Regions from separate parts of the Bacillus sp. ISL-35 genome, predicted to be linked through region 2. Evidence: predicted binding sites of a transcription regulator. Region 2 holds the regulator's gene; each other region holds the start of a gene.
What was found. The regulator LexA, encoded in region 2, represses DNA repair genes until DNA is damaged. The targets are predictions, from matches to a motif close to CGAACATATGTTCG.
Positions count from the first base shown of each region.

Region 1: addB (helicase-exonuclease AddAB subunit AddB) is a predicted target of LexA. The motif match lies at 2,356-2,369, and genes of this name have one in related genera.
Region 3: uvrB (excinuclease ABC subunit UvrB) is a predicted target of LexA. The motif match lies at 3,958-3,971, and genes of this name have one in related genera.
Region 4: J7E38_RS03815 (YhjD family protein) is a predicted target of LexA. The motif match lies at 5,858-5,871, and genes of this name have one in related genera.

Region 1 covers NZ_JAGGQK010000002.1:131,183-139,384, forward strand. The annotation lists gene J7E38_RS03910 (class I adenylate-forming enzyme family protein) at 1-955, shown strand, start outside; gene J7E38_RS03915 (MFS transporter) at 1,063-2,217, opposite strand; gene addB (helicase-exonuclease AddAB subunit AddB) at 2,566-6,141, shown strand; gene addA (helicase-exonuclease AddAB subunit AddA) at 6,143-8,202, shown strand, end outside.
Region 2 covers NZ_JAGGQK010000009.1:41,704-49,905, reverse strand. The annotation lists gene J7E38_RS14060 (VOC family protein) at 91-516, opposite strand; gene J7E38_RS14055 (hypothetical protein) at 692-1,714, opposite strand; gene J7E38_RS14050 (RNA polymerase sigma factor) at 1,711-2,265, opposite strand; gene tkt (transketolase) at 2,483-4,492, opposite strand; gene J7E38_RS14040 (DUF896 domain-containing protein) at 4,809-5,042, opposite strand; gene J7E38_RS14035 (YneB family resolvase-like protein) at 5,118-5,765, opposite strand; gene yneA (cell division suppressor protein YneA) at 5,791-6,105, opposite strand; gene lexA (transcriptional repressor LexA) at 6,260-6,883, shown strand; gene J7E38_RS14020 (hypothetical protein) at 7,057-7,254, shown strand; gene J7E38_RS14015 (ATP-dependent DNA helicase) at 7,307-8,202, opposite strand, start outside.
Region 3 covers NZ_JAGGQK010000004.1:383,158-391,359, forward strand. The annotation lists gene J7E38_RS24460 (methyl-accepting chemotaxis protein) at 1-402, shown strand, start outside; partial or broken gene J7E38_RS07820 (IS1595 family transposase) at 799-1,369, opposite strand; gene J7E38_RS07825 (helix-turn-helix domain-containing protein) at 1,522-2,079, shown strand; gene J7E38_RS07830 (EAL and HDOD domain-containing protein) at 2,205-3,446, shown strand; gene J7E38_RS07835 (CsbA family protein) at 3,587-3,814, shown strand; gene uvrB (excinuclease ABC subunit UvrB) at 4,114-6,093, shown strand; gene uvrA (excinuclease ABC subunit UvrA) at 6,101-8,202, shown strand, end outside.
Region 4 covers NZ_JAGGQK010000002.1:109,921-118,122, reverse strand. The annotation lists gene J7E38_RS03840 (winged helix-turn-helix domain-containing protein) at 1-350, opposite strand, end outside; gene lepB (signal peptidase I) at 451-1,005, opposite strand; gene J7E38_RS03830 (TVP38/TMEM64 family protein) at 1,046-1,654, opposite strand; gene J7E38_RS03825 (LCP family protein) at 1,760-2,698, opposite strand; gene J7E38_RS03820 (S9 family peptidase) at 3,672-5,654, opposite strand; gene J7E38_RS03815 (YhjD family protein) at 5,899-6,291, shown strand; gene J7E38_RS03810 (competence protein ComK) at 6,316-6,894, opposite strand; gene J7E38_RS03805 (IDEAL domain-containing protein) at 7,086-7,322, shown strand; gene J7E38_RS03800 (M48 family metallopeptidase) at 7,425-8,202, opposite strand, start outside.

The DNA.
Region 1 (8,202 bases), on a different contig from region 2:
CTGGAATCTGACTGAAGAGGACAAGACGATTACCTACTTGCCTTTGTTTCATACAGGCGGTCTGAATGCATTGTCGATCCCGATCCTGATGGCAGGTGGGACGGTCGTGCTGGCGGATGATTTTACTCCTGAAAAAGCGGTGGGACATTTGAACAGGCATAAGTGCACGATCGTCTTGTTTGTGCCGACGATGCACCACATGCTGGTAAAGTCAGAAGAGTTCCAGCATGCGGAATTCACGGATATGAAATTATTTTTATCCGGAGGGGCTCCGTGCCCGCTGGATATCTATGAAGCTTATAAACAGAAAGGCCTGGCCTTCAAAGAGGGATACGGCCTGACGGAGGCTGGTCCGAATAATTTTTTCATCAATCCTTCAGATGCGGATGTGAAAAGAGGTTCGGTCGGCAAACCGATGTTATTCACCTCGATCAAGGTCATCAGAGACGACGGCACCGAAGCGCCAGCAGGAGAGATCGGCGAACTGGCGATCCGGGGCAAGCATGCCTTCTCGTATTATTGGAAAAATGACAGCGCGACCGAAAATGCCTGGAAGGACGGGTGGCTTCACACCGGCGACCTTGCCAGACAGGATGAAGAAGGCTATTTCTATATCGTCGGCAGGAAAAAGGAAATGATCATCACAGGCGGAGAAAATGTCTATCCCCTTGAAATCGAGCACTGGCTGAGTTCACATCCTTCCATCCGGGAAGCAGCGGTGGTCGGTGTTCACGATGAAAAATGGGGTGAAGCAGTGACGGCATTCATTGTCCTTGAAAAAGAAGCAGTGTTAAGCGGAGATGAAGTAAAGGAATATTGCCGAAAAAAGCTGGCTGGCTATAAAGTACCGAAACAGATCCACTTTATCACCCAGATGCCTAAAACGCATGTCGGAAAAATCGACAAAAAGCAGTTAAAGGAAATGGCCAGTAAAAATCAGAAGCCAGTCAGCTGAAAAAGGCATTTTATTTTATTTGAAAGAAAGACTTTCCGAGTTAACAGCAAAGGAATCTACCGGAATAAACCACACTTTCTGCGATCAGATCACCAATCAAAAGCATTTCAGCCGGCATTCGCTGACTGGAATGCTTTTTCTTTTACAAAAACACATAAAATAATATTGAAAAGGAACAAGAGCGATAGTAACAGCATGACTCCGTGAAACGGTAAAAGAGCTGCGATTGGGGGAGCAAGGCTTGCACCGGTCAGGAGGATGAACGAATAAAGCGACAGTGCCTTTGCCCGTTGACTGCTGCCGTAGAATCCAATCAGTGTAATGACCGTAGGGATGACTAGTGAGATGGATGAAACAAAAAAGATGGAAAGAATGATCAGGGAACTGGTTGTGTGCAGGAATAGCAGGGTGAACGCGCTTGTGGAGCCAATTGCCAGCCCGAACATCAGCGTCTTTAGCGCGCCCCACCTGTCCATCAATGTTCCGGTGAAAAGTGAAAGGATAGCACCGATCAATCCTACGAGGCGGATCAGCAAAAGATCAGATGCTGGTCCGGAAAAGAAACGGCCAATCGCATCATAGAAGGCGATGATCGCAAACAGGAGCGAAAAGGTGATGGTATAACACTTCATCAGCACCGGCTCTTTTAATAATTGAAAAAAAATCGTCCCCAGCGGTTTTCGTTCGACAGGCTGTAACGGCGATTCTTTCAGCAGGAAAAACGCGAAAGTAAACAGAATTAAATAAACGGCAGCAAAGAAATAGAAGACGGCATTCCAGGAGAAACTTTCAGCCAGAAAGGCGCTGGCGACCTGGCCGAAGATGCCGGCAATCAAAAAGCCAGTGTTGATCAGGACCACAAGGATGGTTCTCTGCCGGGTGGTGAACAGATCGTATGAATAGGCAAAGGCAACGGAAGCAAAAGTAGCCAGAGTCAATCCCTGCAGAGAGCGAGTGATCCACAGACTGATGGAGCCGGCAGAAAAGCCGACAGCACATGTGGCAATAGCCGAGGCCAGCAAACCGAACACCAGGATTCTCCTTCGGCCAGTATAATCCGATACCGGACCGAACGAGAGCAGGCCACAGGCATAAAGAAAGGTGAACAGCCCGCCCGCGAGGACAACATGCGATTCAGGTATTCCAAGACTATTCGATAGCACCGAATAAACGGGGATCAGTGTATAAATATTGCTGGCGACCATGATGGCGCACAGCATCAGTAGGATGGAAGCCTTTTGAAAAAAGCTTAACGATTTCATTTTTATCACCTGCCACCTACAATATATGCAGCTGCCCAGTCCGATGAAGGTTGTTCATTTGCACCTGGGAAGTGGGAAAAATTAACGGGCTCTTTGCTTCCAAATCAGCCAGTAAAAAAGGTATAATGATATACATACAGAACAATTGTTTGGCAGACAAAAGGCGCATGGGAGAGAAGCGCCTTTTTCGATTTTAGCAGGTGGCAGATTTGCTTTTTTGAACATCGTACTCGGATAAACGAAAGTGCCTGCGGCCTTACGAATAAGAAGCAGGTACCGCGCACGTCGTGAAAACAATGAAGTTAAGCCTGGAAGATTGTTATTTTACTAGAAGAAAGGGGAAGTCAGATGTCTGTACGTTTAGTACTGGGGCGCTCGGGGAGCGGGAAAACCGAGCTGATCATGAAGGAAATGAAGGACAGGCTTGTTTCCGAACCTCAGGGGGATCCGGTTGTCTATCTTGTTCCGGAACAAATGTCTTTCCTGTCAGAATACAGATTATCCACAGACCCAGACCTTGGGGGAATGATCAGGGCGCAGGTATTCAGCTTTCCGCGCCTGGCATGGAGAGTGCTTCAGGAAACGGGAGGATTCACACGCCAGCATTTGGACAGCGTCGGGGTCAGTATGATGATCCGCAAAATCATTGAAGACAAAAAAGAGGACCTAAAAATCTTCCAGAAAGCTGCGGAGAAAAATGGTTTTATCCAGCAGATGGAACAAATGCTGATCGAGTTCAAACGCTATGCCATCAATCCGGATGAACTTGCCGGGAAAATGGCTGAAGGCTCCGGAGGAAACAAGGCATTACAAGATAAGATCCATGACCTGGAGCTCGTATATCGCGAATTCGAGGATGAATTGTTTGGTAAATATATAGATTCCGAGGATTATTTCAAGCTGCTTGCCGAGAAAATCCCGGCTTCTGACTATCTGAAAAATGCGGAAGTATATATTGACGGTTTTTACAGCTTCACACCGCTTGAACTGATGATCATTGACCAGCTGATTGCCTCCTCTAAAAGAGTGACGATTGCTCTGCCGGTTGACAGGGATTTCAAGCATGAACAGCCTGACGAACTTCATTTATTCAGGCAGACAGGTGAGACCTGCCAAACACTTTACGAAATGATCCGGTCAAAAGGCTATGTGCTTGAAGATAATGTCGTGCTGTCTGAACAGCGGCGCTGGCAGGATGAATCCCTGATGCATCTTGAAAGGGAATTCGATTCAAGGCCGGCTGTTCCGTATTCAGGCGAGACGTCGATCCATATCGCACAGGCAGCCAACAGACGTGCCGAGCTTGAAGGGGTTGCCAGAAAGATCATTGGTCTGGTACGGAATGATGGATACCACTATCGCGATATTGCTGTCTTAATGAGGGGAAGCGAATACCGAGAAGTTCTGGAAACCATTTTTGAAGACTACGGACTTCCATTCTTTATCGACCAGAAACGGAATATGCTCCACCATCCATTGATTGAGCTTGTCCGTTCAAGCCTGGAGACGGTCCTGGGGAACTGGCGGTATGAGCCGATTTTCCGGGCTGTAAAGACAGACCTGCTGTTCCCAGAGGGTGCTGACCTGAACAGGATGCGCGAACAGATGGATGTCCTGGAGAATTATGTGCTTGCATATGGGATCCAGGGAGATAAATGGACAAAAAAAGACCGCTGGAAATACCGGAGAATCCGCGGGCTCGAGTATGACAGTGTGGCCCAGACGGATGCTGAGAAGAAGACCGAACAGGAACTGAATGACCTGAAGCAGTTAATTGCTGCTCCGCTTCTGCGAATGGCACGCCGCCTGAAACGAGCGGACACAGGAAGAAAGCTTTCTGAAGCGGTCTATCTTTTCCTGGAGGAGCTGGATATTCCGGCGAAACTCGAAGCATGGAGAATATATGCCGAGCAGGAAGGAAGGCTGATCGAGGCAAGGGAGCATGAACAAGCCTGGAATGCCGTGATCAATCTCCTTGACCAGTTCGTCGAAATGCTGGGTGACAGCAAGGTAGCACCGAAGCAATTCGTTTCGGTCCTCGATACTGGTTTTGAGTCACTCAGGTTTTCGCTGATTCCTCCGGCGATTGACCAGGTACTGATTGCCGACATCGAAAAAACAAGGCTTGCTGATGTGAAGGTTGCTTTTGTCATTGGCGTGAACGAAGGAATTCTTCCTGCCAAGATGACCGAGGAAGGAATATTTGCGGATGACGACCGCGAGCTTTTGCAATCGAAAGGCCTGAAACTTGCTCCGAGCAGCCGTACAAAGCTGCTGGATGAGAGTTTTACGGCTTATAAGGCTTTTGTGACGCCTTCGGAACAGCTTTATATCAGCTATCCGATTGCCAATGAAGAGGGGAAAGCCTTGATGCCTTCTTCCTTCATCAAGCGGATTTCAGATTTGTTTCCAGGACATCAGACGCATTTCTTCCTGCCAGATCCTTCGGAATTGCCGGAAGCAGAGCAGCTTGAATATGCTGCTGGTGAAAACATTGCACTGTCCTATCTGACATCTCAGCTTCAGCTGAAGAAGCGGAATTATCCTGTCTATGATTTCTGGTGGGATGTGTACGATTATTATATGAAAAATCATCGCTGGGCAGATACAGCCCGGAAAGTTCTTTCCAGCCTGTTTTATGAAAACAGGACGAAACAGCTGCCGGAATCTGTCACGAAGGAATTGTATGGCGAAGAAATCCAGGCTAGTGTGTCCAGGATGGAACTATTCAACAGCTGTCCATTCTCACATTATGTCCAGCATGGCTTGAAGCTTCGCGACCGCCAGATATTCCGGCTTGAGGCTCCGGATATCGGCGATCTTTTCCACGCGGCACTGAAGGAAATCGCTGAGACGGTGATGGAGCAGAACCTTAGCTGGGCACAGCTTACAAGGGCACAGGCTGAAGAATTGGCAAGGGATGCTGTGCAAAAGCTTGCTCCAAAACTGCAGAATGAAATCTTGCTGAGCTCGAACAGGCATCATTATATCAGGCAAAAACTCCAGAACATCATCAGCCGCGCATCTCTCGTGTTGAGTGAGCATGCAAAAGTCAGCGGATTCTCGCCAGTCGGTCTGGAACTTGGCTTCGGCCGGCAGGGGAAACTGCCTCCGCTCGGCTTCTCACTAAAAAATGGCACGAAGATGGAGCTGATGGGCCGGATCGACCGTGTCGATAAAGCGGAGGACGACCAGGGTGTATACCTGAGAGTGATTGATTACAAATCAAGCGTGAAGGATGTCAATCTGACAGAGGTTTATTACGGTGTGGCGCTTCAGATGCTCACCTACCTGGATATCATTATCACCCATTCACCGCTGCTTGTCGGTAAACAGGCGGACCCTGCAGGTGTGCTCTATTTCCATGTGCACAACCCGATCGTCAATGCTTCGAAAATGCTGACGCTCGATGAAATTGAAGAGGAAATCCTCAAACGTTTTAAAATGAACGGATTGCTGCTCAGTGATGAAAATGTCATCCGGATGATGGACAAGGGACTCGATACGGGCAGTTCACAGATCATCTCTGCAGGTTTCAAAAAGGACGGAAGTCTGCTGAAGAGCTCGAAGGTTGCCAGCCGCGAGGATTTTGACCACTTACGGCAATTTGTGCGCCATAAGTATGTGGAGACAGGGAACAGGATTGTCAGCGGGATCGTTGATGTTGCTCCGTACAAACTCAAAGACCGGGCACCATGTACCTTCTGCTCGTTCAAGCCAGTATGCCAATTTGACCAGGCTGTTGAATCAAATGACTTCAGGAAGCTTCCTATCATTAAAAAGGAAGACCTGCTGCAGTCACTGAGAGAAGACGAAAGCCTGAAAGTCAATGATGCGCTGGCAATCGATTCTTCCAGACTTGAGGAGATCAAGAAGCTGGACATTCTGTCATCAATTGGAGAGGAGGAAGAGGACCTTGGCTAAAATGAATATACCGCCTGTACCGGAAGGGGCGACCTGGACGGAAGATCAGTGGAAGGCAATTATGGCTTCCGGACAGGATATCCTTGTCGCTGCTGCGGCTGGATCCGGAAAAACGGCTGTCCTTGTCGAGCGGATCATCAGGAAAATCACTTCGGAGAACAATCCGATTGACGTCGATGAGCTGCTCGTCGTAACATTCACGAATGCTTCTGCGGCTGAAATGCGTCACAGAATTGGTGAAGCACTTGAAAAAGCCATCGACAGCAACCCTGATTCGACACATTTGAAAAAGCAGCTAAGCCTGTTGAATCGAGCGTCGATTTCAACGCTTCATTCTTTTTGCCTTGAAGTCATCAGGAAATATTATTATCTGATCGATGTCGATCCTGGCTTCAGGATCGCGGATGAAACCGAGGGTCAGCTTTTGCGGGACGAAGTGATTGAGGATCTTTTTGAAGAAGAATACGGCAAAGCAGATAATCAGCCATTTTTCAATCTGGTGGATGCATTCACGAATGACCGCAGTGATGAAGGGTTGAAGGATATCATCGCTGACCTGTTTGATTTTGCCAGATCCAATCCTTCTCCTGATGATTATCTTGATTCCATTGTGTCCATGTACGAAGCAGCAGGCAGTACTGCAATAGAGCACCTGCCGTTCATGAAAGTGCTTATCTCAGATATCGAGCTGCAGCTCCAGGGAGCGAAACAGCTTCTTGAAAAAGCGCTCGACATCTCCAGGATGCCGGGCGGACCTGCACCAAGGGCTGTCAATTTTACAGAAGATCTTCATGTGATCGATACATTGCTGGCTGCCGGTGAACAATCCTGGGGAGAGCTGTTTGAAGCGATCCAGCTTGCCAATTTCGGCAGGGCAAAGACATGCCGAGGCGATGATTACAACAAGGATCTCGTCGATAAGGCGGCCAAGCTCCGGGACCGGGCAAAGAAAATTGTCCAGGATTTAAGAAGCGAACTCTTTTCCAGGAAGCCAGAAAGCTTCCTGAAGGATATGCAGGAAATGCAGCCGTTGATCGCGGTGCTGATCGACCTCGTGAAAGAATTCTCGCGCAGGTTTGGAGAAGTGAAGCAGGAACGTGGTCTAGTGGATTTTTCAGACCTCGAACATTACACACTAGAGATACTGACTGTAAAAAGCGATGAGGAAAGTGGTCCACTTGCATCGCCTTCCGAAGCTGCACTGGCCTACCGCAATAAATTCAAGGAAGTGCTGGTAGATGAATACCAGGACACGAATATGGTCCAGGAAGCCATTCTCCAGCTGGTGACGGCAGAAGGAGAAGCAGCCGGGAACCTGTTCATGGTTGGGGACGTTAAACAATCAATCTACAAATTCCGTCTTGCTGAGCCAAACCTTTTCCTCGGAAAATACAACAGGTTCACAGCTGAGGGTGAAGGAACTGGCTTGAAAATTGATCTCGCCAGGAATTTCAGGAGCCGAAGCGAAGTACTGGACGGCACCAATTATTTATTCAAGCAGATCATGGGCGTGAAAGTCGGTGAAATCCATTACGATGATAATGCTGAGTTGAAAAAAGGGGCTCCTTATCCGGAGGATGATTCCTTCCCAGTCGAGCTGCTGTTGATTGATAGGGGAGAAGGCGCTTCATCAGACTCTGATTCCTCAGAAGAGAATGAGGCTGCTGATAATGAATTCGACGCTGAAGACCTAGAACAATCACAGCTCGAGGCAAGACTGATGGCCAAGCATATCAAGGATATGGTAGAGGAACGCAGGGGTGTGTATAATCCAAAAACGAAAACATCCAAGCCAGTCAATTATCGCGATATTGTCATCCTTCTTCGCTCCATGACGTGGGCTCCTCAAATCATGGAGGAATTCAAGCAGCAGGGGATCCCGATTTACGCGAATCTGTCGACAGGCTATTTCCAGGCGACAGAGGTAGCGGTCATGCTTTCTTTGCTGAAAGTGATCGACAACCCTTATCAAGATATTCCGCTTGCTGCCGTACTGAGGTCACCGATTGTCGGCTTGGATGAAGAAGAACTGGCCATCATCAGGATCAGCCAAAAAAGAGG
Region 2 (8,202 bases):
TGATATTAATAATGATTCCACTTTGTTCTTCCATTCAATCTCTTTATGAAGATAAAATAAGCCAGACTGCATATGCAGCCCAGCGCGGGATTATTTATTACTTTCTGTTGATACTTGCCACTCGACGCCAAACTTGTCTGTCAACTGGCCGTAAGCCGGACTCCAAAAGGTTTCCTGAAGGGGCATTGTTACCTTTCCGTCCACTTGCAATTTATTAAAGACTTCTTTTGCTTCAGCGGCATTATCCACCATTAGCGCGATTGTTACCTGGGAACCAAGCTGATATGGATGGCCGGGGAATGTATCTGAAAGCATAAAGCCTGCATCACCAATTTTCAATTGGGCGTTCAACACTCGGTTCTTTGCTTCTTCAGGAAGAGGATGATCAGGGTTTGCAGGCATATCTCCAAAAGTTTGCAGACTAATCACTTCTGCTCCCAATGCCTCCTTATAAAAATTCACTGCTTCCTGGCCATTCCCATTCGTTACTATGTAAGGGACAATTCCTGTTACCATAACAGCACCTCTTTCTTTTTTAGAACATCAGTTCGTATATATTTTAACATCTACTATCTCTCTATTCAATTTTACCTAAAAGAAGGCTACTTTCACAATAATTACTGTAGGTGCTTTAGCATGTACTCAAAAAAAAACAAAAAAAGCGGATGTTTCCGCTTTTTTTCTTGTTTATTCAATATGGCAATTCTTTTCCATTTTTATCACGGACTATGATCTCATATTCATCCTCTTTTACAAGTGAATTCGGCTTTTCACTATCGATAAATTTGTTTATCTCATCACGTATTTTATTAACTGTCTCATCAGCTTCATCATCCGAAGCTGCCAGGTTGGTTTTTATAAACATTTCCAATTTATTTTGTTTGTATGAATATGCGTATCCTGTGACATGGAATTCTTTTTTGAGGGCCAGTCCTTCATAGATGGTCCTCAAATAATCAGTCCAAATGCCTTCGCGTTTATTTTTTTCAACATCGACGCTTTCTAGGATTACATCTTTTTCATACCCATACGTTTTTGCAGATTCAATTGTAGTGTTTTTAATTTCTTCTGCTCTGGTTTCTGTTACTGGTATGGAAATTTCAATACTACTGTTGAAAGGATTTACAGTCAATATTTCATATCCTGCTTTTTTTAAATCAGCTTCTAGTTTTTCACCTAACTCAGTTAATTCTTCTTCCTCCTTTGAAAGAGGAGTAACTTGAGGAATATATGAGCTTACTTTAATTTTATAGGAATCATAGCCTTTACTTTTAAGAACTTTCTCTGTGACCTCCGTGATTTTCTCTCTCTCCCGGTCTGCATCCTTTTCAGAACCCTCTATGCTGATTTCAAATTTTGTCACTTCACCCGGTGTCATCCCCAGGGAGAAATTTTTATACCCTTCCTTCTCTAGTGCTTCCCAAAGCATGACATCAACAGATTTTGTCTTGAATACCTGGCCAAGATATGGGATTTTAGAAGCCATTTCTGCAACCGAAGGATTAAGAAATGCTGAACCAGTGATTACCCCTAATGTGATCACTGCGGAGGCAGCAAATTGGAACCTTCTATTTCTCCTCATCTTGACAGTGGCCTTCTTTGGTTCTGCTTCCACTTTAATATTCTTGGCAAAATCGTATAGTGATGATGGCACCTCGATCTTCTTCATTTCTTCCTCTAGCTCCTTTTTGATCATCATGTCCTCATTTTTCATTGAGTGCTCACCCCTATTATTTGATTTTCCATCAACTGGTTTTTAAGTGCTTTCCTGGCCCTGTGAAGATGTGATTTGACTGTTGAAGTTTTTATGCCTAGCATTTCAGAAACTTCCTGAATGGTGAAATCCTGATAGTAGTAAAGGAGCAATACATTCCGATAATCCCCGTTCTTGAGTGACTGGATGCCCTGACTGATCTCGAATTGCATTTCCTCTTGAAGAACACTATCCATTACTCCACGGTGATCTTTTAACGTTTCCATTTCAATTACCGTTTCTTTCATTCTTGCATTTTTTCTTATGTTATCGATCGAGCGATGTGAAACTAGCTTGTAAAACCAGGTGTTGAAATAAATGATTTCTTTTCCAGCTATAATATTTCGATATGCTTCCAGCATTGCATTTTGGACTACTTCTTCTGCTTCTTCCTTTGACCGGACAATACTGTAACTTGTTTTATATGCTTTTTCAATCAGGGGATTCAATAACTCAGCGAAAGCAGATTCATCACCATTCCTGATTCGCAGCATCAGTTCTGACTGTTCCAAAAGCAGCACCTCCTTGTATCTTTCTATTCTTTAGGCGACGACGACCCCTTTATGGTTGCAAAGAAACAAAAAAATATATAACAGTTATGCTCTTGCGATCGAGCTAATTGTTCGATATCAAGCCAAATTGATTTTAACATAAATCCTTACTAATATTTTCCAAACCAAAAAGAGCACGCAACCATTAATGGTTACGTGCTCTTTTATCAAGATAATTTTAGTTTTGTTCGATCAATGCTTTTACGCGAGCGACTACATTGTTGACAGAGAATCCATACTCTTCCATGATCTTTTCACCTGGAGCTGATGCACCAAATGTATCGATCGCAAGGACTTCTCCCTCATCGCCAACATAACGGTGCCATCCTAGTGAAGAGCCCATTTCGATTCCAAGACGCTTTTTGACAGACTTTGGAATGACACTTTCTTTGTATTCCTTTGATTGCTGCTCGAAGCGATCCCATGCAGGCATGCTGACAACAGCCACATCGATGCCTTCTGAAGCAAGAGCTTCCTGTGCTTTTACAGCAAGGCCGACTTCTGAACCAGCTGCAAGGATCATAGCATCAGCTGTTTCTTTCCCAGCTGGAGAAATGACGTAAGCACCTTTTGATACGCCCTCGTAAGCATTCTTGTCCGTATTCTTGATTGTCGGCAAGTTTTGGCGAGTCAGCACTAGAGCTGTAGGATTCTTAGTTGATTCTATTGCCAGCTTCCATGCTGCTGCTGTTTCGTTGCCATCTGCAGGACGAATCACTGACAAGTTTGGCATTGCTCGAAGTCCGGCAAGCTGTTCTACAGGCTCGTGCGTTGGACCATCTTCCCCAACCGCTATGCTGTCATGTGTGAACACATAGGTTACAGGCAATCCCATTAATGCAGCAAGTCTGATTGCCGGCTTTAGGTAATCAGAGAATACGAAGAATGTTCCGCCGAACACCTTCAGGCCGCCGTGAAGTGCCATACCGTTCATAGCTGCTCCCATTGCGAATTCACGTACGCCGAACCAGATGTTGCGGCCTTCGAATGAACCTGGGAAGAAGTCACCTGTTCCCTTGATCATTGTTTTGTTTGAACCAGCAAGGTCAGCAGATCCGCCGATCAAGTAAGGAAGGTTTTTCGCAATGCCGTTAAGTGCTTCACCAGAAGATGCACGGCTGGCAAGGCTCTTGCCTTCTTCGTATACTGGAATGTCCTTATCCCATCCCTCTACTAACTCACCCTTCATAGCTTTTTCAAGCTGGGCACCTAGTTCTGGATACTCACTCTTATATTGAGACAATTGTTCATTCCATGCTTGTTCTGTTTGTTCACCTTTATCAGCGATTTGCTGTTTGAAGTGATCATAAACTTCACTTGGTACATGGAAGTCTTCTTCAAATGTCCACTTGTAAGCTTCCTTAGTCAGCTTCAATTCATCAGCGCCAAGCGGAGCTCCGTGAACATCTGATTTACCAGAGAGGTTCGGTGATCCATATCCGATGATTGTCTTAACTTCAATCATTGTCGGACGATCTGAATCTGTTTTTGCTTCCTCGATCGCTCTTGCGATTTCTTCCAGGTTGTTTCCATCTTCAACGCGGATATATTGCCATCCGTACGCCTTGAAACGGCCTTCAATGCTTTCAGAGAACGACTTATTAAGGTCGCCGTCGAGTGATATATCATTTGAATCGTAAAGGACAATCATCTTGCCCAATTTCAGGTGAGCCGCAAGGGATGCTGCTTCAGCAGAAACGCCTTCCATTAAATCGCCATCACCGCAAATGCTATATGTATAGTGATCAACGATATTATAGTTATCCTTGTTATAGACAGCAGCTAGATGCTGTTCAGCCATTGCCATACCAACTGCCATGGCAATTCCCTGGCCAAGCGGTCCAGTTGTTGCGTCCACACCGGCAGTGTGTCCAAACTCAGGATGTCCTGGTGTCTTGCTTCCCCACTGACGGAATTGCTTAATATCTTCCATTGATAAATCATAACCTGCAAGGTGCAACAAGCTATACAGCAGCATAGAACCATGGCCGGCAGACAAGACAAAACGGTCGCGGTTGAACCATTCTGGATTCTTAGGGTTGATGTTCATATAACGAGTCCATAATGTGTAAGCCATCGGTGCTGCCCCCATCGGCATGCCCGGGTGGCCTGAATTTGCTTTTTCAATCGCATCAATTGATAAAGTACGAATGGAATCAATTGATAGCATATCAATTTCTTTAAACATGAAATACATCCTTTCTATAGGTACTGGCTACATCCTTAATATTATAGCGAGAGAAATTATTATACAACAAATTATGCCTGAAGGAGACAGAAAAGGCCGTATTGTTATTTATTTTGACACATACTCGCTGTACTTATGTAAGCGAACAGTTTAGATGAAGACGGAATACAACTTCGAAGCTATGAGTTTTAATTGGCCTCAGTGCTGATTTTCCACTTTAGAAGTCGTATAAAACATTCTATTTCAGTTGTTTTATCTGTCTTGCTGGTAAAATAAAAATGGAATACATTCTCTCATGTATTCCAAATTAAATATATTAATGAAGTTTATTCTTCATTTTTTCTTCTTTTAATTTTTCAGGTGTCACATCATTTCCCTCAGGATCGACAATGGTAACTCCCTTTAGTGTGTTGAGCATAGAAGAACGGAATGACTGGAGATACTCGGCGCGAAGCTTTGTCTGTTCCTTTGCTTCCTCTTCATTCAGCTTCGATGTTTTTGCTTTCCTTGCCAGTTCGTTGATTCTAGCAATTTTATCACTTGATAGCATTGTAAAGCTCCTTTGTAAAAAATTACGTCAAATGACATCTTACTAAATTTTTTTGGGTTTTACAAGAAAGGAGCCTTATTCCTCATCTGTTTCTATATACTCAAGATATCGTCGATTCACTGTTGCCTTGGATACATTGTAGCCAAATCCTTTTAGGGTAGCGGCAATTTCAGCAAAAGTAAGGCCATTATTCCGCAGCCTGACAATCTCCGCAATCGGCATGTCTTTACGTTCCCTGCCGGAATGCTCGCCCTGGTTTTTCAGATTGCGCTGAGGCTTGTATCCATGTTCTACCGCACGTTTCATTCCGCGTTTAATCTTTATGTTATGGATCTTCCTCTGATATTCTTCTACCATACTGACAATCTGGAGGACCATGGAATCCGATTCAGAAAGTTGGAGTTCCCCGCTGTGCGAGATGCTGTATAACTTAACGTTCTCCTTGAGGATGCAATGGAGAATCGCAACCTTGGCATTCCCCCTGCCAAGTCTGGTCTCATCCTGAATCAAAACGGCACTGACTGACTTGTCCTTGATCAACTCCAGCAGTTCCAGTATCCCGTCCCTTTCAAGGTCATACCCGCTGGCTTGTTCCTTGATGATGCTCATCACTTCAAATCCATAGTCTTCTGCAAGGCGGAGCAATTCTTCCTCCTGCCTGGCAAGCGATGTTTCCTGTGTTTCCTTCGTGGTACTTACCCGGCAATAAATAATCGCTTTCATGCTGTCACCTTATTCTATGTACAAATTATCTTTCTGCTCCGGCAATTTGGGTAGGTTCTACATATTCCGCTTTTACCGGGATGACAAGTTCATCTCCTGGAAAAACCTTTTCTCCTACGATCGCATTTTCTTTTTCTACCCAGCTCACGAATTCATTTTTCGACAAATGATGTTCACTGGCGTATGTCTCAGCAACCTCCCACAGTGATTGCCCTTCTTCTATAGTAACAGTTATGTATGCATCATCGTTATTTAATTGTGCTTTTGCCACGAGTGAAAAAATCAGGCTGACAGCAAGAAGAATTAAAGCGTAAGAATAGTTTTCCCATAGTTTTTTCATAATCGACACTCCCTAACGAATATATGTTCGCCTATTTAATTTTTATTATAATACGAACATTTGTTTTGTGTCAACTCAAAATTCGAACTTATGTTTGTATCTATTAAATAGACATGGTATAATTAGGACAAGAAAATATACGAGGTGCGTGAATATGACAAAGTTATCAAAGCGGCAACAAGATATATTTGAATTCATAAAAGGTGAAGTCAAGAAAAAAGGATATCCGCCATCCGTACGTGAAATTGGTGAAGCAGTTGGACTGGCATCAAGTTCTACGGTACACGGCCACCTTGCAAGGCTTGAAAGCAAAGGACTGATCAGACGCGACCCAACAAAACCGCGTGCAATTGAAATACTGGAAATTGAAGAGGAAACCCGTATCCCTAAATATAATGTTGTCAACGTGCCTGTTGTCGGTAAAGTAACAGCCGGTATGCCGATCACCGCAATTGAGAATGTAGAAGAATACTTCCCGCTTCCAGATCGGCTTGTTCCTCATGATGAGCAGGTTTTCATGCTGGAAATCATGGGTGACAGTATGATAGAGGCTGGTATCCTTGATGGAGATTATGTAATCGTCAAGCAGCAAAAGACTGCCAATAATGGAGACATTGTCGTAGCCATGACAGAGGATGACGAAGCAACTGTTAAACGCTTCTTCAAGGAGAAGGACTATTTCAGGCTTCAGCCTGAAAATTCGTCAATGGAACCGATTATCCTTCGGAATGTATCGATTCTTGGGAAAGTCATTGGCGTCTATCGTCATATGCACTAAAAAGCAAGCGGCCTCCGCTTGCTTTTTTTCGTTCTATTAAACTTTCATTCTTTAAAGGTTCTATGAGAAGAGCACATTCGTTTTCAAAAATAGGTACAAACCCTGACAACTTGTCCCTTTCCGAATAAGATATCGTGTAAGTATTTTTTTGATGGAAAGGAGTTGAATTTCGAATGGGATCCAATCGAAATAACAACGATGTAGCAGGAGTTTTTTACCCTAACCGCAACAACAACCAGGTAAGGGCGACAATTGATTTCGATGACCTTTGCCGTGCTGTCCGTCGCTGCATCATCAATGATCTGGTTGCTGGTGCTCAGGATGAGAATGATCGTGACCGCGATAATAGAAAGTGCGGCTGCAGAGACTAATTACCGCAAAAAAATCCCGAAAGGCTTGTAGCTTTCGGGATTTTTTTCTATCTTAATGAATGTCTCTAACAGGAAGCACCCCAGTTATTTCTTCCATAAATTCTGCTTTTTGCTTACCAGTAAGCCATAAATGGACGATACCCTGGTCCTGGCTGCTCCTGATCAACCGGCCGATTCCCTGTCTTAATCGAAGCAGCATGTATGGAACGTCTACTTCTGCTTCAGGGTTGGCCGCATGCTTGCGTTTTGCCTGGAATACCGGGTCATGAGGCGGGAATGGCAATGAAGCGATAATGACCTGGGTCAATGATTCACCTGGAACATCAAGACCTTCCCATAAACTGTATGAGCAGAGTACAGTGCTTTTGACATTCTGGAAGTCTTTTACGGTTTCACTGATCTCCCGGTCGCCTTCAAATAAAATGGCAAAATCCCATTCCTGTTGTTCGGACCATTTTCTGAACCTTTCCATTTCCTGCATGGAAGAAAACAAAACCAGGGAGCTTCCATTTGCAGTGCTCAAGTCCTCACCTATCTTCTCCCATTTTTGATTTTCAGCATCCTGAACATGCACTTTAATTTCCATTTGTTCTTGATAATCAAACGGTGATGCCACCGTGAAGGAAGAATATTTTTCGATTCCGAGACTCTTAGCTATATAGTTGAAGTCCCCTGCCTGTGATAAAGTAGCTGATGAAAAAACGAACGGGATATTCTGTGCAAAAACTTCTTTTTTCAAAATGTCCTCTACCAAACGGGGCATGATGACGAGTGAAGACTGAACTTCATTCTCTTCAAGCCAGAAAATCCCTTCGTCGTTCTTCAGGAAGATCGCTAGACCATACGCAAAAAACTCGAGGTACTCTTCCATGATTTTTAAATGGTATTCATCAATCAAGAACATTTCTGCGTCAAAAACAAGCTGGTCCATTAATTCGCTGACCTTCT
Region 3 (8,202 bases), on a different contig from region 2:
TCGACTGAAAACATTAAAGATATTATCGAGCGCATAAATGGTGATACAAATCATACAGTTGTTGCCATGGAGACTGTCCTCGAAGATGTGAATAAGGGGATGAGCGCAGTGTCAGAGGCAGGTGAGGTATTCAATTCCATACAATCATCTGTTGAGGGTGTATCGTGCCAAATTCAAGAAGTGACAACAACTTCCGAGGAAATGTCGGCTTCTGCAGAAGAAATCACCGCTTCTGCCATTGAGACAGCAAAGATTGCAGAACAAGCTGCTGCAAGCACCCAGCAAACAGTTGCGATTACCAACCGGCAAGGCCACCTCATCACAGACCTGGCTCATACGGTTGAAGGCCTCTCCAATATGGCGGAGAAACTGAAGAAACTATCAGGTAATTTTAAAATATAGTTGATTTTTGATAGGAAGCAGCTAATCAGGGTTAGCTGCTTTGTTTTTTAAAGGCTCATTTTCGTAAACCTTGTTGTTTTTCTTAACAATTTTTTGATATATGATAATATCAATTAGGAATTCGAGTTTGCAAAATTTCAGAAAACACTCTCGAATTTTTAACCTTGACTGGGGTGAATTACTTGAAAGATAAATTTGAAAAAATTTTGTTTGTAGTTACTTTACTTGTTGGAATATCAATAATCTACTTAACCCCTAATGGAAAAGAAGGATATTGGATTATTCCTTTAATTTTCTTTTGGATAATTCGTTATTACAGAATAAAAAGTAAAGAAAAAAAGATATACAAAACTGAGGACCTCTAATAGGGGGTCTTTTTCCATTTTAATTTACAAACTAGGCACATCTAAACATATTTACAGTAGTATTATTGGATTTTTGACACGCTGAAATAAGCATTTGTTCGACTTGTTTATCAAAGGATAAATGCTTGTCCAACTCCAACCAACAGAACCAGTACAGGTAGTTATCTAAATACTTAGTCGCAACACCTTGAAAGCGGTCAATCCAAGTTTTTAAACGGCTATGAAAATTGTTCACATTCTGAACGTGATAAATCCCCTTTTTTACGCGTTGCTTCTGGCGTTCATTCACGGTTTCGTGTTGCAATCCTTTTAGTTTAGCGGTCTTCTTTTAGTTGGTGGCTGTATCCGTACATAACAAAGAGGATGGTTCAATATACTTCCCAATTGCAGCATCTATTTCTTCTGCCTTAACACGCCCTGTTCCTGCCTTAACAGCTATGATATTGTGGTTTCTATCTTGTGCAACTACAACTGCAATTTTAAGATTAGAAACCCTCTCTTTTCGTCTTTTGTCACACGTTTTTCGCCTTACGATGTTTGACCTCGCGACCTTTCAAAGACTCAAGAAAGAAGGTCTCGTCACTTTCAACGATACCTTGTAAAAAAGTGGTGAGTTGTGGATAAAAATGGTATGTTTATTACTTTACTGGAATATTATTAAATTTACATAATGGGGTATTATTTAACGGGTTCAAATGTGCTTTAATTAGCTAAAGAAAAATGATGATAGTTTAAAGGACGGTTGAGTTCTAAAATGAAATACGCACCTGAAGAGATACAGCTAATCAAAGACCAGCTTGGCAGCCAATCTTTATCTACCATTGCCAGAAGACTTAATCGAAGTATGACAGCCCTTGAAGTAAAGATCACCCGATTGGGCCTATCCCACACCAAATCATACACAGGAATGCTGACCGCCGGAGAACTGGCAAACATCCTCAAGATTGACCGAAATACCGTCATGCAATGGATCCTTAATCACGAGTTGGATTCCCATCAGCGGATTACCCGAAATAAGAAGAAATTCACCTTCATCAACATCGATGAATTTTGGACATGGGCGGAAAGCAACCGCCATAAAATTGATTTTTCCAAACTTGAACCTGATACACTTCCTCCTGAACCGGAGTGGGTGGCAGAGGAGCGCAAAATAGACAAGCAAGTCACGAATTATAAATCCTGGACCAAGAAAGAAGAAAAGCTCCTGATGGAATTTTACTGCTGCGGCAAGTCACTCGGAGAAATCTCGGAAAAGCTCGGGAGGACGCGAGAATCAATCCGCAAGAAAATCAAACGGATTATTCATTCTTGAACTCACAATTTCTGGTAAATAAAGAATCATCTTGTAATACTTGTAAATTAATAGTATATTTTTCCTATAATAATATTGTTTAATTTTTACAGGTATGGTGGTTCTTGTCCCCAGGAGGAGTCAGTATGGATATTTATGTTGCCAGGCAGCCTATTTTTGATCTGAATGAAAAAACTGTAGCTTATGAATTGCTATATAGAAGCAGCACGGTCAATAATTATCAGCACACTGATGGGGACCAGGCTACAACGGATGTCATTGTAAATAGTTTCTTGAATATCGGTGTTAAAGAGTTATCGAATGGCAAACCTTGCTTTATTAATTTTACTGAAAAACTATTAAAACTTGGTGTGCCTTCTTATTTTAATCCATTATCAATCGTTGTGGAAATTCTTGAGACCGTTGAGCTGAATGAAGAGATTTTAAATATTTGCCAAGAGTTGAAGTCTCATGGATACACAATCGCACTTGATGATTTTTTTGTTTCCCAGTGGAATGAATTGACTGTCCAGTTATTGGACTATATTGATATCATCAAGATTGATTTCCGGTCGACAAGCCGAACGGACAGGCAGGAAATGGTTCGGTTTTTAAAGGGCAGGGACATCCAGTTTCTTGCTGAAAAAGTTGAAACAATCGAAGAATACTTGGAAGCGAAAGAAGATGGCTTCGTCTATTTCCAGGGTTTTTACTTCAGCAAGCCGGTTATTTTAAATAGCTATGATATTCCGTCATACTACCATTCCTATTTTCAAATCTTAAAAGAAGTCGAGAATCCTGAACCTGACCTTGAAAAAATCAAGAATGTCATTGAAAAGGATATCTCGCTTTCCTATAAACTATTAAGGTTGATCAATAATCCGGTATTCCGGCCAAGAAACCAGGTCTCCTCTATAAAGCAGGCGATCATTCTATTGGGTCTAAATGAAATCAAAAAATGGATTTATGTATTGGCAATAAGAGGAGCAGACAAAGGAGCCGGCAATTCCAAGGAACGGGAAATCATCGAATTGTCCCTTAAGCGGGGAAAGCTTGGGGAACTGATTGGCAGGAAGGTAGGAAGAGAAGTGCTTGCCTCCAAATACTTCCTGCTTGGAATGTTTTCCCTGATGGATTCTTTGCTGCACCACCCAATGGAGGACTTGCTGGATGACTTGCCGCTGAGCAATGAATTGAAGGATGCCTTATCCGGTGAAAAGAATGACGAATACGCTATGCTTGAGTTTTTAAAAGATATTGAGCAAGCCTTCCATGAAAATCTTGAGCTTGCTTTTAACCCGACCACGATGACAAAGGAAGAGCTTTTCAGGCTGTATGGCGAAGCAAGTGACTGGGCCGCCAAGGTTTTGACTGAAGTGAATCCATAATCTTTAAAGCATGCAGCTGCATGCTTTTTTCTTTTGTAAAGTAAATTCTTGTAACCTGCCGCCAAAAAAGCTATATTTTTTACATAGATAAAGTCATTTTGAAAAAGTTCGAAATTCTCTCTGAATGAGGTGTTTTTCCATTGGTGCTGAAATATTTATCCGCACTGCTCCTGCCTGGTTTCATGGTCGTGTTTTTTACCCGGGTTGCCTATAACCATGTCCTTGCGCTTGTATTGACGGTCGCGTTGATCGCGGCTTCTGTTTATAAAGGGTATACGGATTCCTTCCTGCTGATTGTCGTCGATGCGTTCTCTTTGACGTTCGGCTTCTTTCTGGCCAATCAGATGAGGAGACGGAATAAGAAATAGCTGAAAAAAGTGAAATCAAGCCTGTCGAATTCTATTCGGCAGGTTTTTCCTATTGCAGCAAGTCAAAACGAAGTTCAATCAAACATTTGATTAACAATCATTCGACATGGCTCAACAGCTCTTATGAAAGAAGAATAACAATTCGAATGTTTGTTCGCTTTTTGTTGGTTTGTTTTACCTGCTTTGTGGTAGAATGAGGATATGACTTTTTTGACAACCATGTAAGGCTTATATATAGGAAGGTTCTTATTTCGTTACGAAATAGAGCCGACAGAAATTTAATTACAGGAGGCTTTTCTGTGAAGGACCAATTTGAATTAGTCTCGAAATATTCCCCGCAGGGAGACCAGCCTGCGGCAATAACTGAGCTGGTGAAAGGCATTCGCGATAACAAGAAGCATCAGACGCTTCTTGGTGCGACAGGAACAGGGAAGACGTTCACGATTTCAAATGTCATCAAGGAAGTGAACAAGCCCACGCTTGTCATTGCCCACAACAAGACATTGGCAGGGCAGCTCTACAGTGAGTTCAAGGAATTTTTCCCGAACAATGCTGTTGAGTATTTTGTCAGTTACTATGATTACTACCAGCCAGAAGCATATGTGCCTCAAACAGATACATTCATTGAAAAAGATGCGAGCATCAATGATGAGATCGACAAGCTGCGACACTCGGCTACATCGTCGTTATTCGAGCGCAAGGATGTCATAATCATTGCCAGTGTATCCTGCATCTATGGTCTCGGTAATCCAGATGAATACCGTGACATGGTCGTGTCTTTGAGGACCGGCATGGAGATAGAAAGGAACAAACTGCTCCACAAGCTGGTCGATGTCCAGTATGAACGGAATGACATTGACTTCAAGCGCGGGACGTTCCGTGTCCGCGGGGATGTCGTCGAGATCTTCCCGGCATCGCGTGATGAGCATTGCATGAGGATCGAGTTTTTCGGTGATGAGATTGACCGGATCCGCGAGGTCGATGCGCTCACTGGCGAGATCATCGGTGAACGTGACCATGTCGCGATCTTCCCGGCATCCCACTTCGTAACCCGCGAAGAAAAGATGAAGATTGCCATTGAGAATATCGAAAAAGAATTGGAGGAGCGCCTAGAAGTGCTTCGTGCCGAGGAGAAATTGCTTGAGGCCCAAAGGCTTGAACAGCGTACAAGGTATGACCTTGAAATGATGCGCGAAATGGGCTTCTGTTCCGGCATCGAAAACTACTCGCGCCACCTGACTTTAAGGCCTGCGGGTGCGACTCCATATACATTGCTTGATTACTTCCCAGATGACTTTTTGATTGTTGTCGATGAGTCGCATGTTACATTGCCGCAAATACGGGGAATGTTTAATGGTGACCAGGCACGTAAGCAGGTGCTGGTAGACCATGGCTTCCGCCTGCCGTCAGCGATGGACAACCGTCCGCTGACTTTTGCCGAATTTGAGACACATGTCAAACAAGCTGTGTTTGTATCGGCAACTCCAGGTCCGTACGAACTGGAGCATACGCCGGAAATGGTTCAGCAAATCATCCGTCCGACTGGATTGCTTGATCCGACGATCGATGTTAGGCCGATTGAAGGCCAGATCGATGACCTGATTGGTGAAATCCAGGAGCGGACGAAGCGGAACGAGCGTGTACTGGTAACAACTTTGACGAAGAAAATGTCCGAAGATCTCACCGATTACCTGAAGGAAATCGGCATCAAGGTCCAGTATCTCCACTCAGAGGTCAAGACGCTTGAGCGGATTGAAATCATCCGCGAGCTGCGGCTTGGTAAATATGATGTCCTGATCGGAATCAACCTTTTGAGAGAAGGATTGGATATCCCTGAGGTTTCGCTGGTGACGATTCTCGATGCCGATAAGGAAGGCTTCCTCCGTTCAGAAAGATCTCTCATCCAGACGATTGGACGTGCGGCGAGGAATTCGAACGGGCATGTCATCATGTATGCTGACAAAATGACCGATTCGATGACAAAGGCGATCAGTGAAACGAAGCGCCGCCGTGAAATCCAGGAAGCATATAACAAAAAGCATGGCATCACACCGCAGACGATCCAGAAGAGTATCCGCGACGTAATTCGTGCGACGATTGCTGCCGAGGATCAGGAAGCATACAGTCCGGCAGAAGGTCTGAAGAAGCTGACAAAGAAAGATCGCGAACAAGTGATTTTAAATATGGAAAAGGAAATGAAGGAAGCAGCGAAGGCTCTCAACTTCGAACGGGCGGCCGAGCTGCGTGACCTCATTCTTGAGTTAAAAGCGGAAGGATGACGATAATATGGCTATGGATAAACTGATTGTCAAAGGCGCCAGGGCCCACAATTTGAAAAATATAGATGTCACCATTCCGAGAGACAAGCTTGTTGTGCTGACAGGACTTTCCGGTTCAGGGAAGTCCTCGCTGGCGTTCGATACGATTTACGCTGAAGGGCAGCGCCGTTATGTGGAATCATTGTCTGCATACGCACGCCAGTTCCTCGGCCAGATGGACAAGCCGGATGTCGATTCGATCGAAGGATTGTCCCCGGCGATTTCCATCGACCAGAAAACAACAAGCCGGAACCCGCGTTCAACTGTGGGAACGGTGACTGAGATTTATGATTACTTACGACTGTTATTTGCAAGGGTGGGAAGACCAACCTGCCCGGTGCATAATATCGAGATTACCTCACAGACGATTGAACAGATGGTCGACCGCGTGCTGGAATATCCGGAGAGAACAAAGCTGCAAATCATGGCACCGCTCGTATCCGGCCGTAAGGGCACCCATGCCAAAGTCCTCGAGGATGTCAAAAAGCAGGGCTATGTCCGTGTCCGTGTTGACGGGGAGATGCTCGACCTGGGTGATGAAATCGAGCTTGAAAAGAACAAGAAGCATTCGATTGAAGTCGTCATCGACCGGATTGTCATCAAGGAAGGGATTGCTGCACGTTTGGCGGATTCCCTTGAATCGGCGCTCAAGCTTGGTGAAGGGAATGTGCTGATTGACGTAATGGGTGAGGAGGAATTGATGTTCAGCGAGAACCATGCCTGCCCGATTTGCGGTTTTTCAATCGGCGAGCTTGAGCCTCGCATGTTCTCATTCAACAGCCCATTCGGTGCCTGCCCGGAATGTGACGGGCTCGGCGCAAAGCTGGAGGTTGATGTCGACCTGGTCATTCCCAATAAGGAGCTTTCATTAAAGCAGCATGCGATCGCCCCATGGGAGCCAACCAGCTCGCAATACTATCCGCAGTTGCTTGAGGCTGTCTGCAATCATTATGGAATCGATATGGATATGCCGGTAAAGGATCTGCCTGACAATCAGCTGGAAAAAATCCTGTATGGTTCGGAAAAGGACCGGATTTATTTCCGTTACGAAAATGACTGGGGACAGGTCCGCGAGAACTATATTGTATTTGAGGGCGTGTTGAAAAATGTTGAACGCCGCTATAAAGAAACCAGCTCTGACTTTATCCGCGAGCAGATGGAGAAGTATATGGGCGAGCATGCTTGCCCGACATGCAAGGGCTACAGGCTGAAGCGTGAAACCCTGGCAGTACTAGTTGATGGCCGCCATATCGGTGAAGTGACAGCATTGTCGGTTGAGGAAGCACACCAATTTTTCGAGGGCCTTGAACTTTCTGAAAAAGAAATGAAGATTGCGAACATGATTTTCCGTGAAATCACGGAGCGACTTGGCTTCCTGATAAATGTGGGTCTGGATTATCTGACGTTGAGCCGAGCTGCCGGGACGTTATCCGGCGGGGAAGCCCAGCGAATCCGGCTGGCAACCCAGATTGGTTCGCGTCTCACCGGAGTTCTATACATTCTGGATGAGCCGTCCATCGGTTTGCATCAGCGCGACAATGACAGGCTGATTGATACCCTGAAAAACATGCGTGACATCGGCAACACCTTGATTGTTGTCGAGCATGATGAAGATACGATGCTTGCAGCTGACCACCTGATCGATATCGGCCCTGGCGCAGGTGTCCATGGTGGGGAAATCATCTCCCAGGGTACGCCCGCTGAGGTAATGGATGATCCGAATTCGCTGACGGGCCAGTATCTATCTGGTAAAAAGTTCATTCCGCTGCCAATCGAGCGCCGCAAACCAGACGGCCGCTATATCGAAATCAAAGGTGCAAAGGAAAACAACCTGAAAAATGTCAATGTGAAGTTCCCGCTCGGAACCTTCATGGCCGTCACTGGTGTATCCGGTTCCGGTAAAAGTACGCTGATCAACGAAATCCTTCATAAGTCACTGGCGATGAAGCTTCACAGAGCAAAAAGCAAGCCAGGCGAGTTCAAGGAAATGAAAGGTGTCGATCACCTCGACAAGGTCATCGATATTGACCAGTCACCAATCGGCCGTACGCCAAGATCAAACCCGGCAAC
Region 4 (8,202 bases), on a different contig from region 2:
ATGCTTAATTCCTCTTCCCTTATATAGCGGTCCATCTTTTTCATATAGGCTGTTAATTCAAGGCCAAAGTCCGGGAACAAGGTTTGGATCGAGGCTGTCAAATAGGATAAAAACGGGAGAATATCGTCATCGGAAGAAGTGATTGTATACCAGCAGCATTGCTCGTTTTGGTCCCTGACATGCATCGCGAGAGCAGTACTCTTCCCATAACCCGCCCCTGCCTGGATGATGGTCAGCCGCTTTTCGGTAATCGCTTTCATTTTTTTCGAAAAATCCGCTCGCCTGATCCATTGTTCCTGCAAACTGGGGACAATCAGCTTTGTTTTGATCAATGGCAATGTTCCCTGCATATAATCTCCGCCCTGTTTTTATTATAATGATGCTAGTCTAGCATACGGAAAATAAAAAAAGACTCGAAATTTGACGAGTCTTTTCCCATAGAAGCAAATCTCAAAACTTTATATCCATTTCTTCAAGCGGCCAGTAGCGAAGATTTACCTTGCCCACCACCTGCTTTTCCGAAATGAATCCAAATTGTCTGCTGTCCCAGCTGCCGAGCCGATTATCACCAAGTACAAATAATTTCCCTTCCGGCACCGTTTCAACTCCGGTCAAATCCTCTAGGGTAAAATCACCGGTCAAATAACCTCCTGGTGATTGGTCACGATACTGCTTCAGAAATGGTTCATCCACTTTCTTTCCATTGATGAATAACCGGTCCTTTCGATACTCAATCCGGTCTCCCGGCAGCCCGATCACCCGCTTCACAAAGTCTTCGTCTTCATTCGCATGGAAGACGATCACATCAAACCGGTCAAGATCCTCCGTCTCATATCCCAACTTGTTGACAACGACTTTGTTTCCATCCTCCAAGGTCGGGAGCATCGACTCCCCTTCAACCACGTAATTGGAAAAAAAGAAGATTCTTATGAAGACAAATAAGATGATTCCAAGCGAAAAAGCCTTGATCCACTCTGTACCTTCTCTTTTCATTGCTTCTCTCATCCTCTGCATCCACCACCTGTCAACCTGATCCTGTTTTCATTCATCGTTTTTTCGGAACACTCATATTCATTTTTACTTCGATTCTTTTGCCGATATACCAAAGGATGGCAATTACCACCAGAACGAGGGCAGTCCGTGCCGGATTGGTGATTAAAGCGCGAATATCATAGCCAACGAAGCTGATGGTAAAAATCATCACCATTTTTCCCGTGATGACAGCAAGCATATACTGGGGCATGCTGATTCTTGAAAGCCCGGCGACAATATTGACGAGGGCAGAAGGAGTAAAAGGAAAACACAGCATCAGGAAAATCGGTCCGAAACCATGGCGTTCAATCCAATCCATCCCTTTCTGGACTTTTTGGTGCCGCTGTAAAAACCTGAGAAGTCTTCCCTGGCCATATCGGCGAAAAATCCAAAATACGAGCAACGCCCCGAGTACCGCACCAGTCCAGGAAAAAAGAAACCCAAACCACAGTCCAAATGCATTCGCATTCGCCATGACAAATAAAAACAACGGCAGGAATGGCAAAAATGCTTCAAGCATCGGCAGCAAAATCCCCGGAATCGGCCCAAAGGAACGGTACTCGCTGAGCAGCTCCATAACTTTTTCAATTGTAAACCACTCTTTCATCCATTCAACGTCCATTGAAATCTCCTTGTCCAAACAACCTTCTGGTCGGCATGCATCTTAATCCTTATTTTCTATTTACCTCATAGAGACGATTGTACACCTCTAATCAGAAACCCACAGTTATTTAGCTAAAAATTCCTCCAGGGCCTGTCTGTTGGCTTCTAAATCAATCGCCAGCACGGCTCCGGCACCGCTCACCCTCTGATCCTCAAATGACCCTTCAACCGGGATTCTCATTGTTTCAATATTCCTGTTGTCTTTTGAAATCAGGCCTTTTCCCATGAACAAGATATCACCGGTATCCATATTGGTATTGACGAAAGGAGTGACTACTCCTACGAGTTTAGGCAGCTTTGGCAACGTCTGGATGCTGGCAAACTCCTTGCCGACCTCTTTTATGACACTTTGCTGACGTTCGACTCGGCCAAAGTCCCCGACTGCATCCTGTCGGAAGCGGACATATCCAAGCAGATGTTTTCCATCCAGCCTTTGCACACCAGGCTCCAAGGTTACCCCTATTCCCTTTGACATTTCCTTTTCCACATTGACTTCAACACCTTCAGGAAATGCTTCATCAATCAGGCGGACAAATCCTTCGAAATCAACGATCGAATAATATTGGAGGCTGACATCAAAATTGTCCTTGATTGTCTGTCTCAATAATTCCGGCCCGCCAAGCGCAAAGGCCGCATTGATTTTATTCATCCCATGCCCTGGAATTTCCACATATGTGTCCCTCATAATCGAGGTCAATTTATAAGATTCTGTATCCGGATTATAACTGGCAATCATGATTGTATCCGAACGCGAAGCTTCCTTTCCTCTGGCATCACTGCCGATCAACAGAATATTTGTCAGTCCGTTCCGGTCACGCTCGCCATTAAAATGGTATTCCTGCTTATTTTGATTCGCAGCCTCTTCCGAATCATTCACTCCAGAGCGGTACTGCATATAGGAGTAGAGCAACATGGCCCCCGCCAGGAGGAACAACAGCAAAAAAACGCTGGACCACCTGATTCTTTTTCTTTTTTTCTTATGCTGGTGTCTATCAGATCTCATATGAAAGTTCCTTCCGATTATAGTTATTGAAAAACGTCATTTATAGTATTTTCCTTCTTTCACTATAACCTTAAACTTTTCTGGTGAAATTTTCAAAAAAAATCCGCGGCATGGGTTTGCCGCGGGTTTAAAATTTTTTTGAGCAGAACACTAACGGTGAAGATGATTCTTTATCATTTATTTTATATCTCACTTTATTGTATATTTTTCTTCAACCTCCTAATTAAATAATACCGATGTAATTCGAACATGTGGTACATCATAATGTATGAAATCATAATATAACCACTGATTAAAACAATAGCTACAGTGTTATCAGAAACAAAACGTAAGCTCATTGTCGCCAATAAGTAACCTAGAAATGAAAATGTTGAAACAGTACCTGATACTACCTTGGACCCTCGCTTCTTCTTGTTTTTCTTACTTTTTTCTGCATAAACCTTTTTAATCTGATCTCTAAAAAAGAAATATAAGACTATACCATATCCTAAAAACGAAAGAATAAAAAATAACGGAGATCTTATACCTAACATCCCATATGCTAATTTTTGCATGATAACTATAGAACCAACAGATGCCACTACTCCATATAAGCCTTTTATCAAAAAGAACTAGCACCATGAAATTCGATATTTCATTTTCAGATGGTATATGCATTACATATTTTTTAAAATTTTTATCTAGGTTTACTATTTCCAATCAAACCACCCCCTTTGTTTTTGAAAAATGCATCCGAAAATCATCTTCTTTCATATTTCCACTTGGAGATTATCCAATCCAAATGACAATGCAAGTTAGTCAGTGTTTTGCGATACTTCGCTCCTTTAAATTCCAATATTAGTAAATTACTAAATATTACTTATCTAGTCAAATAATCTAATAGTTTCCAAAAAAAAGAGAAAATAAGTCAATACGACTTATTCCCTCTCTTTTCTTAGTTAACGTAAACTTAGTTAGTCTACTTGCACCTTATTTAAAGATATTCATTAAACCAGTCGACGATGGACTGCAGGCGACTTAATCGCAGATTCGGCTTTCCGCTTCTTGATAGCTCGTGGTTTGATTCAGGGAAGCGGATGAACTTCGTTTCCTTTCCCTGCCTTTTCAAGGCGATGAAAAGCTGTTCTGCTTGTTCAATCGGGCAGCGGTAGTCCTTTTCGCTGTGAAGAATCAATAGCGGTGTATTGACTTTATCCACATAGGCGAGCGGTGAATGCTTCCACAGTGTCTCCAGATTACTGAGGTCCGATTGAATCTGCCACTCGGTAAAATAGTAGCCGATATCACTTACACCATAGAAGCTGATCCAGTTTGAAATCGAGCGCTGGGTGACGGCTGCCTTGAATCTGTCTGTATGGCCGACGATCCAGTTGGTCATGAATCCGCCATAGCTGCCGCCGGTCACTCCCAATCGATCACTGTCAATGAATTCGTAGTTTTCCAGCGCATAATCGACGGCATCCATGACGTCCTGGTAATCTCCTCCGCCGTAATCCCCACGCACGGCATTGACGAACTGCTGCCCATAGCCGTGGCTGCCGCGAGGATTGATATAAAGAACTCCATATCCTTCTGCCGCAAGGACCTGGAACTCGTTAAAATAAGAGTTTCCATACATCGCGTGCGGGCCGCCGTGAACTTCAAGGATCAGCGGATATTTTTTACCCTCTTCATACCCAGCCGGCTTCATGATCCATCCGTGGAGCGGCGTACCATCACTGGCCTGGAACGAAATCTGTTCTGGCTGAGATAAAGTAATAGAATCCAGGAATTTTTCGTTCATTGAGGTCAGCTGCTTCTTTTCACCAGTGGTTACTTCCAATTGGAACAGTTCCCCTGGAATCACCGGGTTGCTGATTGCGGCAACAATTCTCTGATTTTTCCGGTCCAGTGTATAACCATATACATGCTGCTGATCAAGCAGAGCAGGATACACTTCTCCATTCAGGTTAGCAAAATATAAGACAGTGTTGCCCTGGTCGGTCGCCAGGAAATAAAGGCTTTCACTGTCTTCACCCCAGATCAATCCCGGGCTGTGGGCTCCCTGTTGGAAATCCGCCGCAACAGCGTCACCGACAAGAATATCCATGTTTTCCGTGATGCATTGCACATTGCCAGTCTCCATGTCCCGAATATATAACTGGCTTAATGTTGCATTCTCAAATTCCCTTTCATGCCCTGTATAGCCAATGTATTTTCCATCTGGAGAAAAAACTGCATTGCCAAAGTATCCTTTGCCATTCGTAATCTTTGTTTTATCTCCTGACTTGATGTCCATCAGAAATAGGTCACTTTTGAATGAAAAATCCCGTTGCGGAGACTCATCTGCCGATATAACAAAGCTTTTGCCATCAGGAGACCAACACTGCAGATGGTAATCTGCCTCTCCTTTTACAGCCAGCTCTGCCGCTCCATCTTCAACATTCACGATCACAATCTGTCTGTACTTGCCATCCCAGAAGCCTGCAGCATCTGATTTATATTTCATTTCCTCAGCCACGAACGGCTCGAGCTTCTTGTCATCCTTCTTCTCGTCTGCTTTCTCCAACAAATCCTCGTCTGGTTTTAAAGAGACGGAACAAGCAATTTTTTTACCGTCTGGAGACCACACTGGGCCACTGGCACCATTCTTGAAATCGGTCACCTGCTTTGCCTCTCCGCCAGCTGCATCCAGGACAAAAATTTGATTCTTCCCGCTGCGGTTCGACACGAATGCGAGCTTCGTCCCGTCCGGTGACCAACGTGGTGATTGACTGCGGTTTTCCCCATAGGTCCATTGTTTCGGCTCCCCGCCATTTTCTATATCAGTTATGTATAGATTGGAGGCATAATCATTCTTCTTCTCCAACATCTCAGTCTGCACAAACACACACTTTTTACCATCCGGTGAAAACTGGGGGTCTGTAACGGATTTCAACTCAAATAAATCTTCTGCCTTGATCAATCTTTTTTCCATCCTGCTAGTCATCCTTCCAATGTAAAATTGATGCTACTACATTATTATTTCGTTAACAGAAATATATTTCCTGCTTCAGAACGAAACTTTTTAGCTGCTGAATCAGCAACTCTGTAAGTTTATTGTCATTTTGGAAAAGATGTTACTACAAGAAAAATTTTTTATCCTCTTGAAATCCTGTTCAAAATCCATTACGATAATTACGAACAGATGTTCTTATTATATATCGAAGGGGCAGAGCAAAATGACAAGGATTCCTGAAAAAGACCGCGATATGATGGAACAGGCCATCTATTTGCCGATGGTGCTGGTCGTGCTCAATCGGGATCTTTCTGTCGTTGAAAATAGTCCATTTAAATTAAAGAAGCCTTATTTGGAGCTAATCGAAGAAACAATGAAAGCCGTACAGAAAGAGCTCGCACAAGTGAAAGCCTACCTTAAAAAGAATCAGCTGAAGGTTGAGGAAGTAAAACGGGATGATGCCTTCACCATGTTTCTCTTCATTTACAAAGGATACGAAGAACACCATAATTACTTCAATCCCCGCATCCGCAACAAAGTTCAGGAATTGATGATCCACTACCTTTTCAAACGATTTGACCCGAATTTGGGAACAATTGAAAAAGAATCCGGCTGAACAACCGGATTCCCTTTAGCTTTTTTAGTCTTTATATACCTCGCTGACCAGATTAACATGTGGATAGCCTTGCGAGTCATTGAATTTAGGTCCATGCAGAAGGTACAGTGCTTTCCGTTCAGTTTCTTTCATCCGCTGCATGAATTTAGTGCGCAGCATGGATGTCCGAAGCAGCTGATTTTCGAATGAATGATGGGATACCGGCAGAATCATGGTCTTCTTGTTCCTGAAGGTAACTTGTGTACTTTGGGCATCCACTTTCTTATGGAACAACACATGCTCATGCGATACCCAAATGCAGTCCGGCTTTGTTGGTGAGCTTGTCGGCATGAAATAGATGGAGCTTATAGGGTCGATAATGATCGGGGTTTTATGGGTGATCCCGGTAAGCTGTTTTGTTCCTTCTTTCCTGCCTTCATAACTGCTTCCAAAATATCTGCAGCTTTTTTTGATAATATCTATCGGCCTGAAAGGGGAAACATACTCCTCCTCCAGCTCAATGACCCTCGAGTAAATCCTGCTGCCGTATTCTTCAGGTAGAATAATCATCGTAAAAGGGTTTATTTCATATTCATCTACTAAATTCCTTGAGTTCCCTGTCATTCCTTCACCTCCTAAAAATACCTTACACCCTATTTTAACATAATTGCTAAAATTTTCTTTAAAAACAAATAAAGTTCCGTTTTTAGCCACAAATAATATCCTGATAAAAATTTTCTAAAAATTATAAAAATTTAGTTGATTATCTTTTCAATCCTCCATATAATATAAAAAAGGTCTAAGAGGTGAGGTCAATGAAAGAGAAATCGTATTCTGAAACGATGAAGGCCAGTGTGATGAAACGCATCAAAGCCAAGGAATCATTTGTTCTGGACCTGTATGTTGACATGTTAATCTCAGAAATTCAGCTGAATACCAAAAGAGAAAAATTGATGACCAGAATCGACAAAGCGATAGATGACCGTGACAAAATCCTGTTTTTGACTTTGACGGAAGAGTTGAAGGATCTGAACAAACAATTTGGAACATAAATGAGTGAAATCCCCTATATCGGGGGTTTTTTATTATCTTGAAATAAAAATGCCTTTACTCCTTTTAAACGAAAAAAAGAAACCCTCGGCTAGAGGGTCCCACTATTCATCTTCCAGTTCATTCCTCTTCTGGATTTCATACTCCTCAAGTCTCGAAATTCTCTCCAGCATGGTTGGATGGCCGTAGCGGAAGATTTTTACCAGCCAAGGCGGATCAACCTGACTGAGTCCGGCCTTCGTCAGTTCCTGGAAAGCAGAAATCGCCGCATCGGTGTTTTCCGTCATTTCAATCGCATAACGGTCTGCACGAGTTTCCTGGTAGCGTGACACAAGGTTGGAGACAGGGCTTGCGGCAAACATGATCATTGATAGGAACATCAGGAACAATGGCAGTGACCTCAAGTCACCAGGATGCTCCAGTTTGAATTCCTTGCCCCATCGATCAATTGCCCAATTCATCAATCTCGAGACAAAGTAGAGACCGAACAAGGACATCAACAGGTATCCGGCAATCCCGATGTATATATGTTTTTCCACGTAATGGGCCATTTCATGGGCCATTATGAACAAGATTTGATCATCATTCAATTTATTCAATGTCGTATCCCAGAGAACAATTCTTGAATTGGACCCGATTCCCGTCACATAGGCATTAAGGGAATTCGTCTTTTCTGCCATATCCACTTCGAATACATGCTCAGCAGGGATTTTCGCCTGCCCGGCAAGATCAAGGATTTTTGTCTCCAGCTCTTTATTTTTCAGCGGGGAAAAATCATTGTAAAGCGGGTCGATCACAACAGGCTGCAAGAACATGATAAACAAAGTGAACGGCACGGAAACCAGCCAGGCAAACAGCCACCAAAACCGCTTGAACTTGTTC